Regions from separate parts of the Chryseobacterium sp. StRB126 genome, predicted to be linked through region 3. Evidence: riboswitches for the same ligand, from Rfam matches in the RefSeq annotation. Region 3 holds a riboswitch; each other region holds the start of a gene.
What was found. A riboswitch is a leader RNA that binds a small molecule or an ion and turns the genes downstream of it on or off. The one in region 3 is predicted to bind cobalamin.
Positions count from the first base shown of each region.

Region 1: linked by a shared signal. The riboswitch ahead of CHSO_RS00740 (TonB-dependent receptor plug domain-containing protein) and the one ahead of CHSO_RS08005 (T9SS type A sorting domain-containing protein) in region 3 are both predicted to bind cobalamin.
Region 2: linked by a shared signal. The riboswitch ahead of CHSO_RS19235 (acyl-CoA thioesterase) and the one ahead of CHSO_RS08005 (T9SS type A sorting domain-containing protein) in region 3 are both predicted to bind cobalamin.

Region 1 is NZ_AP014624.1:149,244-152,527, forward strand. Features, by position in the region: gene CHSO_RS00740 (TonB-dependent receptor plug domain-containing protein) at 1-1,582, opposite strand, end outside; cobalamin riboswitch at 1,641-1,828, opposite strand; gene CHSO_RS00745 (cytochrome-c peroxidase) at 1,923-2,966, opposite strand; gene CHSO_RS00750 (MbnP family protein) at 2,983-3,284, opposite strand, start outside.
Region 2 is NZ_AP014624.1:4,275,677-4,278,960, reverse strand. Features, by position in the region: gene CHSO_RS19245 (XAC2610-related protein) at 1-429, shown strand, start outside; gene CHSO_RS19240 (HD domain-containing protein) at 437-1,027, shown strand; gene CHSO_RS19235 (acyl-CoA thioesterase) at 1,077-1,460, opposite strand; cobalamin riboswitch at 1,576-1,757, opposite strand; gene CHSO_RS19230 (hypothetical protein) at 1,790-2,587, opposite strand; gene CHSO_RS19225 (hypothetical protein) at 2,646-3,284, opposite strand, start outside.
Region 3 is NZ_AP014624.1:1,764,700-1,767,983, reverse strand. Features, by position in the region: gene tpiA (triose-phosphate isomerase) at 1-234, shown strand, start outside; gene CHSO_RS08010 (esterase-like activity of phytase family protein) at 432-1,700, opposite strand; cobalamin riboswitch at 1,937-2,131, shown strand; gene CHSO_RS08005 (T9SS type A sorting domain-containing protein) at 2,197-3,284, shown strand, end outside.

The sequences.
Region 1 (3,284 bases), 1.6 Mb from region 3:
CTGTTACCCTGTTATAATACCCATCAACCTTTACATACAGCCCTTTGAATAAAGACTTGTCATACTTTTTCTGATAGGTAAAACCAAGATCATACTGATGGGTAAATTCCGGTTTCAGAAAAGTATTTCCAACGCTGGTATAATACAAATCGTTAAATGTTGGGAGCCTGAAGATATTTTTATAGAAAGCTCTAAGGGTAAGTTCCGGTATAGAAGCAGGCTGATAGCTCATGAAGAAAGCAGGAGTCCATTCTCTTCTGTCATCAGGTTTGATATTCATTTTGACCTTTTCTGAAGTAAATGTACCTAACAAGCTTCCCAAGAATTTAAATCTGTTCCACTGATAGGTTGTGGCCAATGCAACCAGGCTTGTATAACGGGTAGGATAAGAAAAATTATACAAATCAGCATCAAGGTTATTGTACTGGAAATCTCCGTTTAAACTGACATCCCAATTAGGGGTAATTGAATATAAATTGGAAGAGGAAACATAAACCTCCCTTTGAATATAAGTATTTTTCGCAGGCATCCCGGATTGAGATCGTACCGTATCATTGAAATAAGTGTAATCATAGGCAAATTTTGCCTTCAGCTGTGTTTCAAACTTAGGAAACAGCTTTTTCCTGAAATTGGCCTGTACAAAATAATTTTCATCCAACATTCTTGCTCCTCTGGCCTTAAAGCGATTTTTCACAATAGGGGCAGGAATCCCACGGTTTGAAATATAACCATAACCTCGAATATTCCAGTTTCCGTTATTCAAAGTTCCATTCACAGATGTTTCAAAGCGTTTTGCTTTAATATCTGAATCATATCTTTTAGAAATGGTATCAGAAGCTGTTGTACCATTGGGAAACTTCCTGCCATAACGAAATTTGTAAAGACCATCGCTCTGGAGAAATTCTGCACTAAAGCTTGCTGCTATCCGTTTTGATATCTTCTGCTCTAACCGAAAAGAAGGATTAAATAAATCAATGGAGGCACTTTTGGCTCTTATGGTAAGATTGGTTTTTCTATTTCCTGTAAATACTGGTGTTTTGGGTTGTAAATAAATTGATCCTGATGACCCGAAGTCTTTTGCGGGTTGGAAAATCTCACTTTTCTGCCCGTTGTACAATGAAATTTCTTCCAGATCATCCAGAGAATATCTTCCCAGGTCTACCAATCCGTTTTGGGCATTACCTAATTGAATACCATCATAGAATACTCCTACATGCTGGCTGCCCATACTTCGGATATTGACGGTCTTCAAACCACCCATTCCACCATAATCTTTGATCTGAATTCCTGAAAAGTACCTCAACGCATCGGCAACAGAGTGGCTGTTCAGCCTTTCGAGCTCTTCGCCCTGTAAAGTCTGGGCCGGTAAGATCTCCTTAAAGTTCTTTTTGTAAATATTGACCGCCTTTATAGCTTCTTCTTTAATAGTATCTTTTTTCTTGGTTTGAGAAAACAAGAATTGTGATGTTAACACACTTATTGTGAAAACAATTTTATGAAGTTGAGATGTAGTCAGTTTTGCCACCATTAGCTCATTCAGGGATAATGATGACGCTAATGGATATAAGAAAAGCAATGACAAAGCACAGCATTTACTGCACAGCATCATTGTAGTCCTAAGCTTTATTCCACGAAAGCGTCAAACGTTTATTTATTCTGGCAGGTCTTCTGACTTACTCCATTTTTGAAATCCTTCCCATTCGTAAAAACAGTGGATATATTCTTCAAAAACTTTGGCGTGGAGCTTACAGCAGCGGGTCTGTTCCGGATTTTCACCGGATTCCCTTTTAAGAGCCTGTTACGGCTCACCAAATTTCGGCAAAGATATAAAAATCCTGCCAGATACAATGTGATGCAGAATAAAATGATTATCAATGCATAAACATGAAAAATCCCGTTAGCTTGTAACGGGATTTAAACAATCAATTTCTATTGGAGTTTCTTTGCTTATCTTTCACAAATTCACGGTCGCTCAAAGTTTTCATAAACAAGATAAGATTAGTCTTTTCCTGTTCTGTGAGAGGAATTGTGTTTCCATTGTTTTTAAAGATAGGATCAAGATTATCAGCATCCAGAACCCCTTTATCAAAATAATCAAGAACGGCTTTTAAAGTTGGAAACTGCCCGAAACTTCCATAAGGAGCCGTATATTCTACATTTCTTAATGAAGGAACCCTAAAGCTCATATAATCTTGCGGAAGACCTGTTACTCTCCCACGTCCTGCCTCATTGGTATTGGTATTTAGTGGAAATCCAATATTTCTGAAGCTCTGATCGGTAAAAAGCTCTGTGCTATGGCAGCTTACACATTTTTGTTGAAAAGTCCGGTACCCCTGAGCTTCGTTATCTGTAAAAGTTTCCCCTTCATTTCGTTTTACTTTATCATACTTGCTATTAGCGGAAATTAGCGTGTATTCATACTGTGCAATACTTTTATAAATTCTTTCCGGAGTAACGGTTTCATCTCCAAAGGCTTTTCTGAATAAATCTTTATATAGAAGATCATCCTTTATTTTACCAATGACTTCCAAAATAGAAGAACCCATTTCTTCATGAGTGATAATAGGAACCAGCGATTGGTTTTCCAATTGAAGAATATTCCCGTCCCAATTATAAAACTTCATAAACATCATGTTCTGAATAGTCGGTACATTCCGCAGCCCTACTCTATTCTGAATACCTATCGCCTGAACATTGTTATCCGCAAAAGCATTTCCCTGAATGTGACAGCTGGAGCAGGAAATGGTATTATCTGCACTCAGTCTTTTTTCATGAAATAGCTTCTCTCCCAGCTCCACCCCATATTTTGTAGGTCTATTGGAATTCACCGAAGTATTGAGCTCCGGAAACCCCAAAGGAATATTGAGTGATAATTGCGGATTATCAAGCGGAACCGGCTCATAATGATCGTTATTACAAGAGATTAACAGTATAAAAATCGCTAAAATACTTATTCCTTTTTCCATTGCAGCTGGGATAAATCTAGTTTTCAACACTGCTTACAGAAAACATTCCGGAAATATCACTGGAACCATTTCCACCTAAGTTATCCACAAACTTTATCATTTGATTGGCTGTATGGATATTCGGAGTGGCATTACCATCTGATCCTGTTCCGGTAACCAATACAATGGTGTTGATTTTACCTGTCAATAATTTATCAAAGTCTGCTTTAACAGTAATTTTAGGTGCTTTGTTATCTACTATTGCATTTTTAGGCAAGTCTAAGGTAACCTCCCTGTAGGCATCTACTCCCTGAGTAAAATTTCCTTCAGATCCTTTTA
Region 2 (3,284 bases), 2.5 Mb from region 3:
ATCCCATTAAAGAAAGAACAAAGTCCATTGATTTTTGGTGACTTTAATTTTGACGGAACGGAAGACCTTGCCATAAGAAATGGTAATATGGGAAATTACAGTTCAGCATCTTATGATGTGTATGTATTTAATAGTACCAGAATGGCTTTTGTAAAAAGTAAAGAACTTACCGACCTGGGATCAAATTATTTTGATTTCTTTGAAACAGATCCGGTTCGTAAACGTATCATTACTTTTGGAAAGGATGGGTGCTGCCGATTTTTCACCACAGAATTTGAAGTAATTCCTCAAAAAGGACTTGATAAGGTGCTTGAAAAAGAAGAGGACAGCAGCGAAGATGGTTATGTGAAAGTTATTATAAAAGAAAAGAAAAACAATAAATGGACTACCAGAACCAAGGTATATCCATCAGATCAATACAATAGATAAAAGTAAGATGAAGATTCAAAAAGAGATTGATTTTATCCTGGCAGTAGATGCCCTGAAAAATGTACAGCGAAGAAATTATAATGCAGATGATTCCAGAAGAGAGAATACAGCAGAGCACTCGTGGCAGATCATTATTTTAGCACAAATCCTTTATCCTTATGCGAAAAATAGAACGGATATAGATTTGTTGAGAGTGATTAGAATGCTTTCCATTCATGACCTTGTGGAGATTGAAGCAGGAGATACTTTCCTTTTCGATGAAGCCGCTATGGTAGGGAAGTTTGAAAGAGAAAAGATTTCTGCACAGAAGATCTTCGGAATTCTGGATGAACCTTTACGTTCGGAATTCTTTAACCTATGGCTTGAATTTGAAGAAGAAGCTACTCCGGATGCAATTTTTGCTTGTTCCATCGATAGAATTATGCCATTCATTCTGAATTCCCATACTTCAGGAAAAAGCTGGACGGAAGCTGGAGTTACCGAAAAGCAAATCAGAAATATGCTTGAAAATGCTATTAACAGAGCATCAGATGAAATGGGAGAGGCTTTTGAACTGCTGCTGAACAGAAGTCTGGAAACAGAAAAAGTTTTAAAGTAAAAAGGATATAAAGTTTCGGGCGGCCAAAGGCCGCCCGAAACTTTTGTATTTATAGTATCTGGATTGGTTTCTTGAATTCATCAATCGCTACAAAAGTAAAATCACCTACAATTGCTTTTTCTCTTTCGTAAGAGTACATTTGTTCTGTGTAGATTTCAACGTTTACCTTCATACTGGTTTTTCCAACGTATGAAACTTTTCCGATAAGCTCTACGATTGTTCCTGCAGGAATTGGCTTTTTAAAATCGATTTTGTCACTGCTTACTGTTACCACTCTTTTTCTTGCGAAACGGGTTGCTGCAATAAAGGCTACTTCATCCATCAGCTGCATGGCAGTACCTCCGAAAAGGGTATCGTAATGATTGGTTGTGTTAGGGAAAACCGCTTTGAAGATTCTGGTTTCGGCAGCTTCAATTCTTTCTTCTGTAGTCATATTTCATTATTAATTAAGGCGAAATGAAATCGTATCAAAACAACAGAATAATGACAGGAACTTTGGAAATCCCTGAAACAATCCATCAGATCAATAAAACTTCAAATCGCGAAAGTTTCTTGTTTAAGAAATCGGCAGGTCTCCTGACTTGTAACATCATTTATCTCCTTCCCATGCCTCGCACAGTGGATCTTTTGATAAAGACTTCAGTTACTTACAGTTGCGCGACAGTCCGTGATTTTCACACGGTTCCCTTTTAATCTGCGGTTATGCAGAACCAGTTTCTGTGATGAATAAGCGTAAACTTTTTCGGTGCAAAAATAATGAATTTATTCCGGATTATGATAAATAATCTGGCTGATTACTCTTCCCTTCTTGATGGTCCAAAGAGTAGTATATCTGTATTCTCCTGTGCCATTAGTCATATAAAGGAAGATATTGTCATTGTCTAAAGAAGTTACTCCTACGTTATTAAAGTCCATGGTAGGCTGGAACATATTTTTAATAGCTTCTCTTACAAAAACAGAACCTCTTCCAGGCTGTTGAAGCCTGATCGACTTGATCTCAGTCATTCCTTCAGGAAGATCATTTCCAATTCCCCATGGCTTTACTTTATCAATGGTAAGAAGTTTTCCTTCTGCGTCTTTTTCCTTCTTGCGGTAACCGGCATTGGATGGATACACATCAATAACAACCTTGCTTCTTTGGGCGGTAGGAATCTTAGGATCGGAATTATCTGTGAAGATGAGTGATCTTCCGTTTTTAGATTTAGAAGGAGTATAGGCTGGAAGCTGATCCACAAAGGCGATACGTTCTTTATTTACCATTCCCTCTTTGTCAAGCGTTTCATAGCGTACAAACGGTTTGTCTTCGTCTTGTTTTTCAGGATATTTAATCCAGATCCATTCCGTTTCTCCCGGAGCAGGTTTTACATAAACAAAAACATCCCCTTTACGCATACGGATCTTGTCTACAATTTTTCTGTAGTTATCCTTATGTACGCGTACATTGGCATATCCTTCTTCAGCTTTTACAACCCCAAAAGGAACTTTGTTCTGACCTTTAACGAAGGCTAAAGAAAAAATACTGAATGCAGATAGATAAAACGCTTTGTTTACTGAAATCATCTTAATAAATTTTAGATTTCCAAATATATAAATTAAATGCTTTTCAGCAGTATACAGACTATTTTTTAATTTGATTAATATCCATTGTATAAATTTCGTTCGCGAGAATTTTGTCGAAAACAAACTGAGGTTGAGTATAAATATCAACTTTATCAATTGTTTGTACAGAAAACTGACCTGTTCCAATCATTTTCTCGGTTTGCTTTTTCTTGCTTTCATCAGACATCATAAAGAAGAGTGATTTAAGTCTTTTTCCTTCATTACGCTTGTAGTAAAGGTTTTCTTCGCGTTCAAAATTTTTATCTTCAGAATATTTCGCATTGTCGATGAGGCTTTTTCTATCTTTCCCTCTCATATCGTCTATTAATAAAAGGTCTTTATGTTTATTTACAAAAGCTCTTGGAAACAGAAAGCTTAATACCGGGCTTGAAATCAGTTTACTGAATGCCATACTTCCTATGAATCTGGGCTCAGTTTCAGGATAGAACATAAATGCTTTTACAACGGATAAACTCATCCAGTTAAAAGCTTTTGCTCCCAATAAACCTGAACATCCGTTTGTTACAATACGTACTTCTTCAATATGCTGCCTTTCCTGCTTCAAAATCTCACTGGGAATGATAGAAGTTACGTAATCTGCCTTTTCTCCAAACTCCTCTTTTTCCATTGGAAAAATTTCATTGCCATTGCTTTCTCT
Region 3 (3,284 bases):
GGAGAAACAGCAACCCCTGAGCAGGCTCAGGAAATTCATGCACACATCAGAAGCATCATTGCTGCTAAGTACGGTCAGGAAGTAGCTGATGAGGTTTCTATCCTTTACGGAGGTTCTGTGAAGCCGGATAATGCGAAAGAAATTTTCTCTCAGCCGGATATTGACGGTGGTCTGATTGGAGGTGCCGCTTTGAAATTAGAGGATTTCTCTAAGATTATTGAGGGTTTCAATTAATTGATAAGAACAATATATAGAAAATAGAGCCCTTGGAGTAATCTTCAAGGGCTTTTATTATACGTTTTGGCTAAAGCCAATGGAAATTTATTTTTATCTTTTAAACGGGCTGAAGCCCGTTTCTATTGAATTATTCAATCTAGATACAATAAAAAACGGCGGAATAAATCCCGCCGTTTTCCGTTAAAAAAATCTAATTATTGAATATCGACTATATACATAGTTCCTTTGTCAACCTTCCCTGTTTTAGGAAGGATTTTAGCTTTAGCATTTCCGGCTCCGTCATCTACCACTCCAAAATCATCATCATTAAAAACAGCCAGTTTATTATTTCCTAAATAAACAATTCCCTCAAACTTATCATGTTCATAGCCCAGCTTTGCAACCAGATCTACGGCTAATTTTTTAGAAACAGGTTTAATTCCTGCTGTGGTAAGCTCGTCCCAGGTACACTGTTCCAGAGCTTTGCCGTTTATTTTCATTCCATCTACGGCTGCAAGGTCGGTTCCATTTACGTCTGTTGCTTCGCTTAGGTTGATTCTGTATACTTTTTTAATTCCACCCTGCGTTCCGAAATTACCGTCTCTTTCAATCACAAGGAATTCATTACTCCCTAATGCTGTAATGTCACAAACTGAATCAGAAGCGCCACCATCTTGTTTATACAGATATTGTTTCGTTTGTCCGGTATTAATATCAAAAGTTACAATTCTCGTTAAAGTTGCATTGGTTGCCAAAGCTTTTGATGGAACAAACATCATTGACTGCATTGTTCCTACCAATGTTTTTCCATCTGGAGTCATACAAAGTCCTTCCATTCCTCTGTTGGCTCTTCTTTTCGCTAAAACAGCTGGTAATTTTCTTGTTCCTGTGTTCACACCCATTGGGCTTATTCTTTCCATCTCTACTCCATCGGCATTGTAGTGAACGATGTGTGGACCATATTCATCAGAAACCCAGAATGTACCATCTGGTGCTGCTACAATACTTTCACTGTCTAACCCATATTTATCCGTACCCAGCTCATTTCCTGCTGCATCATAGGCTATTTCGCCTGTACTTCCCATTCCTGCTGGGTTTGGAAGCCCTGTAATAGGCTGTCCGGATGGATTTTTAAGCTTAATATATTTAATAACTTCCACTTTTCCTTCAGCATTAATTTTAAAATGCATAATGGTTGGAGTAAAATTAGGTGTTAAAAATTTCTTTCCGCTTTTAAAATCAGTATTTGGGCCACGGTCTGTAATAACATAAAATTCTCCTTTTCTTGTAGGATGAGCTGCCGCTCCGGAGCCGAATCCACCATTAATTACATCTACTCCGTTCACTGTTGCCAGTGTTGTAAAAGGAAACTCCTGAGGAAGTTTAGAGTAATTAATATCCTGATTATTTATATTGTTGTCATCGTCTTTGCTGCATGACCATAGTGTAGACATCACCAAAGCAGATAATAATAACTTTTTCATATTAACTTTTATGGCGCGAAAGTATAAATTGATTGTAAACTGATCTTGAATGCAATAATAATTCTATTTTAACAATAGAACCTTGAGATGAATTCAATATAAACAACAAAACACCTTAATTACCCGGAAAAATCAAAAACAAAACACCAATTCATTATCAATCAATAAAATCCATCATTAAAAACACTGGAAACAGATCTATAATTCACAAAACAGATATCAAAATTTATATGATATATTTGCACCGTTTTTAAGGTTGAACACTGTTCACAATAGGGAATCAAGTGAGAATATCATTCAAATCTTGAGCTGTACCCGCAACTGTAAGCTGTTTTTACCTATAGCTATTAAAATGTACCACTGGATCAACATCCGGGAAGGTTGGCTATAGGATGCGAGCCAGGAGACCTGCCTTGAACACAATTTAGATTTCAGAATTAAAGATAATTCTGTTAATACATAAGTTTCGGGAATAAAACTTTAATTTAATTATATCATGAGAAAAATCTATTTTTTTTTCTTACTGCTTTGTACGCAGTTTTTCTTTGCCCAATTCACAGAAAACGACATCAAGTTTTGGGTAGGAACCGGTTCTAAAAAGGCTTATTTCATTGCCGATTTCAATGACAACAATACGCCTACATCTTATGTTTGGGGCTATCGTTTTGATGGTGATAATTTAATGGCCGAAGACATGATTAACGCTATTGCGGCTGCAGAACCTAAAATAGAGGCTGACATTCCTTCAGGATTTCTGTACAGTTTCAAGTACAATCACCATACTCCAAGTACAGATGATTACTGGATTACCTGGACCGGGTCAAATTCCGGAAATATGTCCAATCAAAATAATGGTGTAGGATATACGGCTTTAACAGACGGGCTATGGTTTGGTATTACTTATGGTCTTGACTTCATTGATATTCCACCATCAACTCCAGTGCCAGCCTACAGCTCTCAATGGTATACCTCATCTCAAATTACCCATTGGATTGGAACAGGAACCAATAAAAGTCTTGTTGTTCTTGATTTTGGAACCCATAATTCTAATGGCAATGCCAACTCTTTTGTTTTTGGAATTCAGTACAATGGTACTCTGACAGCAGTGCAGGCCCTAGAGCTTATCCAAGCTCAGGCTCCTTATTTCAATTTTATTTCCAGCAATAATCAGATTTCCAATTTGTCATTAAATACCTTTACTGGAAACAACTCCGGAACAGAAAGCTGGAAATTATACACCGGAAAAGATCTTTCCAGCTGGCAGAACAAGGCTGATCTGAGCCAAGTCCAATTGAGTAACAATACATGGTTTGGATTAAGCTTTGGAGACAGAAGACCTTTCACACCTACTGAAGCAAGTAATGCTACATTGTCTGTTGCCTCAATAAATAAGAAAGCATCATTCAATATTTATCCTAATCCAACGAGTGATTTTATTCAGGTTAAAACATCTGAAAATATCAAAGAAATTAATATTTACTCATCTTTAGGACAAAAAGTACTGACTTCCCAGACAGCTAAGATTAATGTTAAACCTTTAAATACTGGGGTGTATTGGGTAGAGATTAAGACGAAGAATGGGGC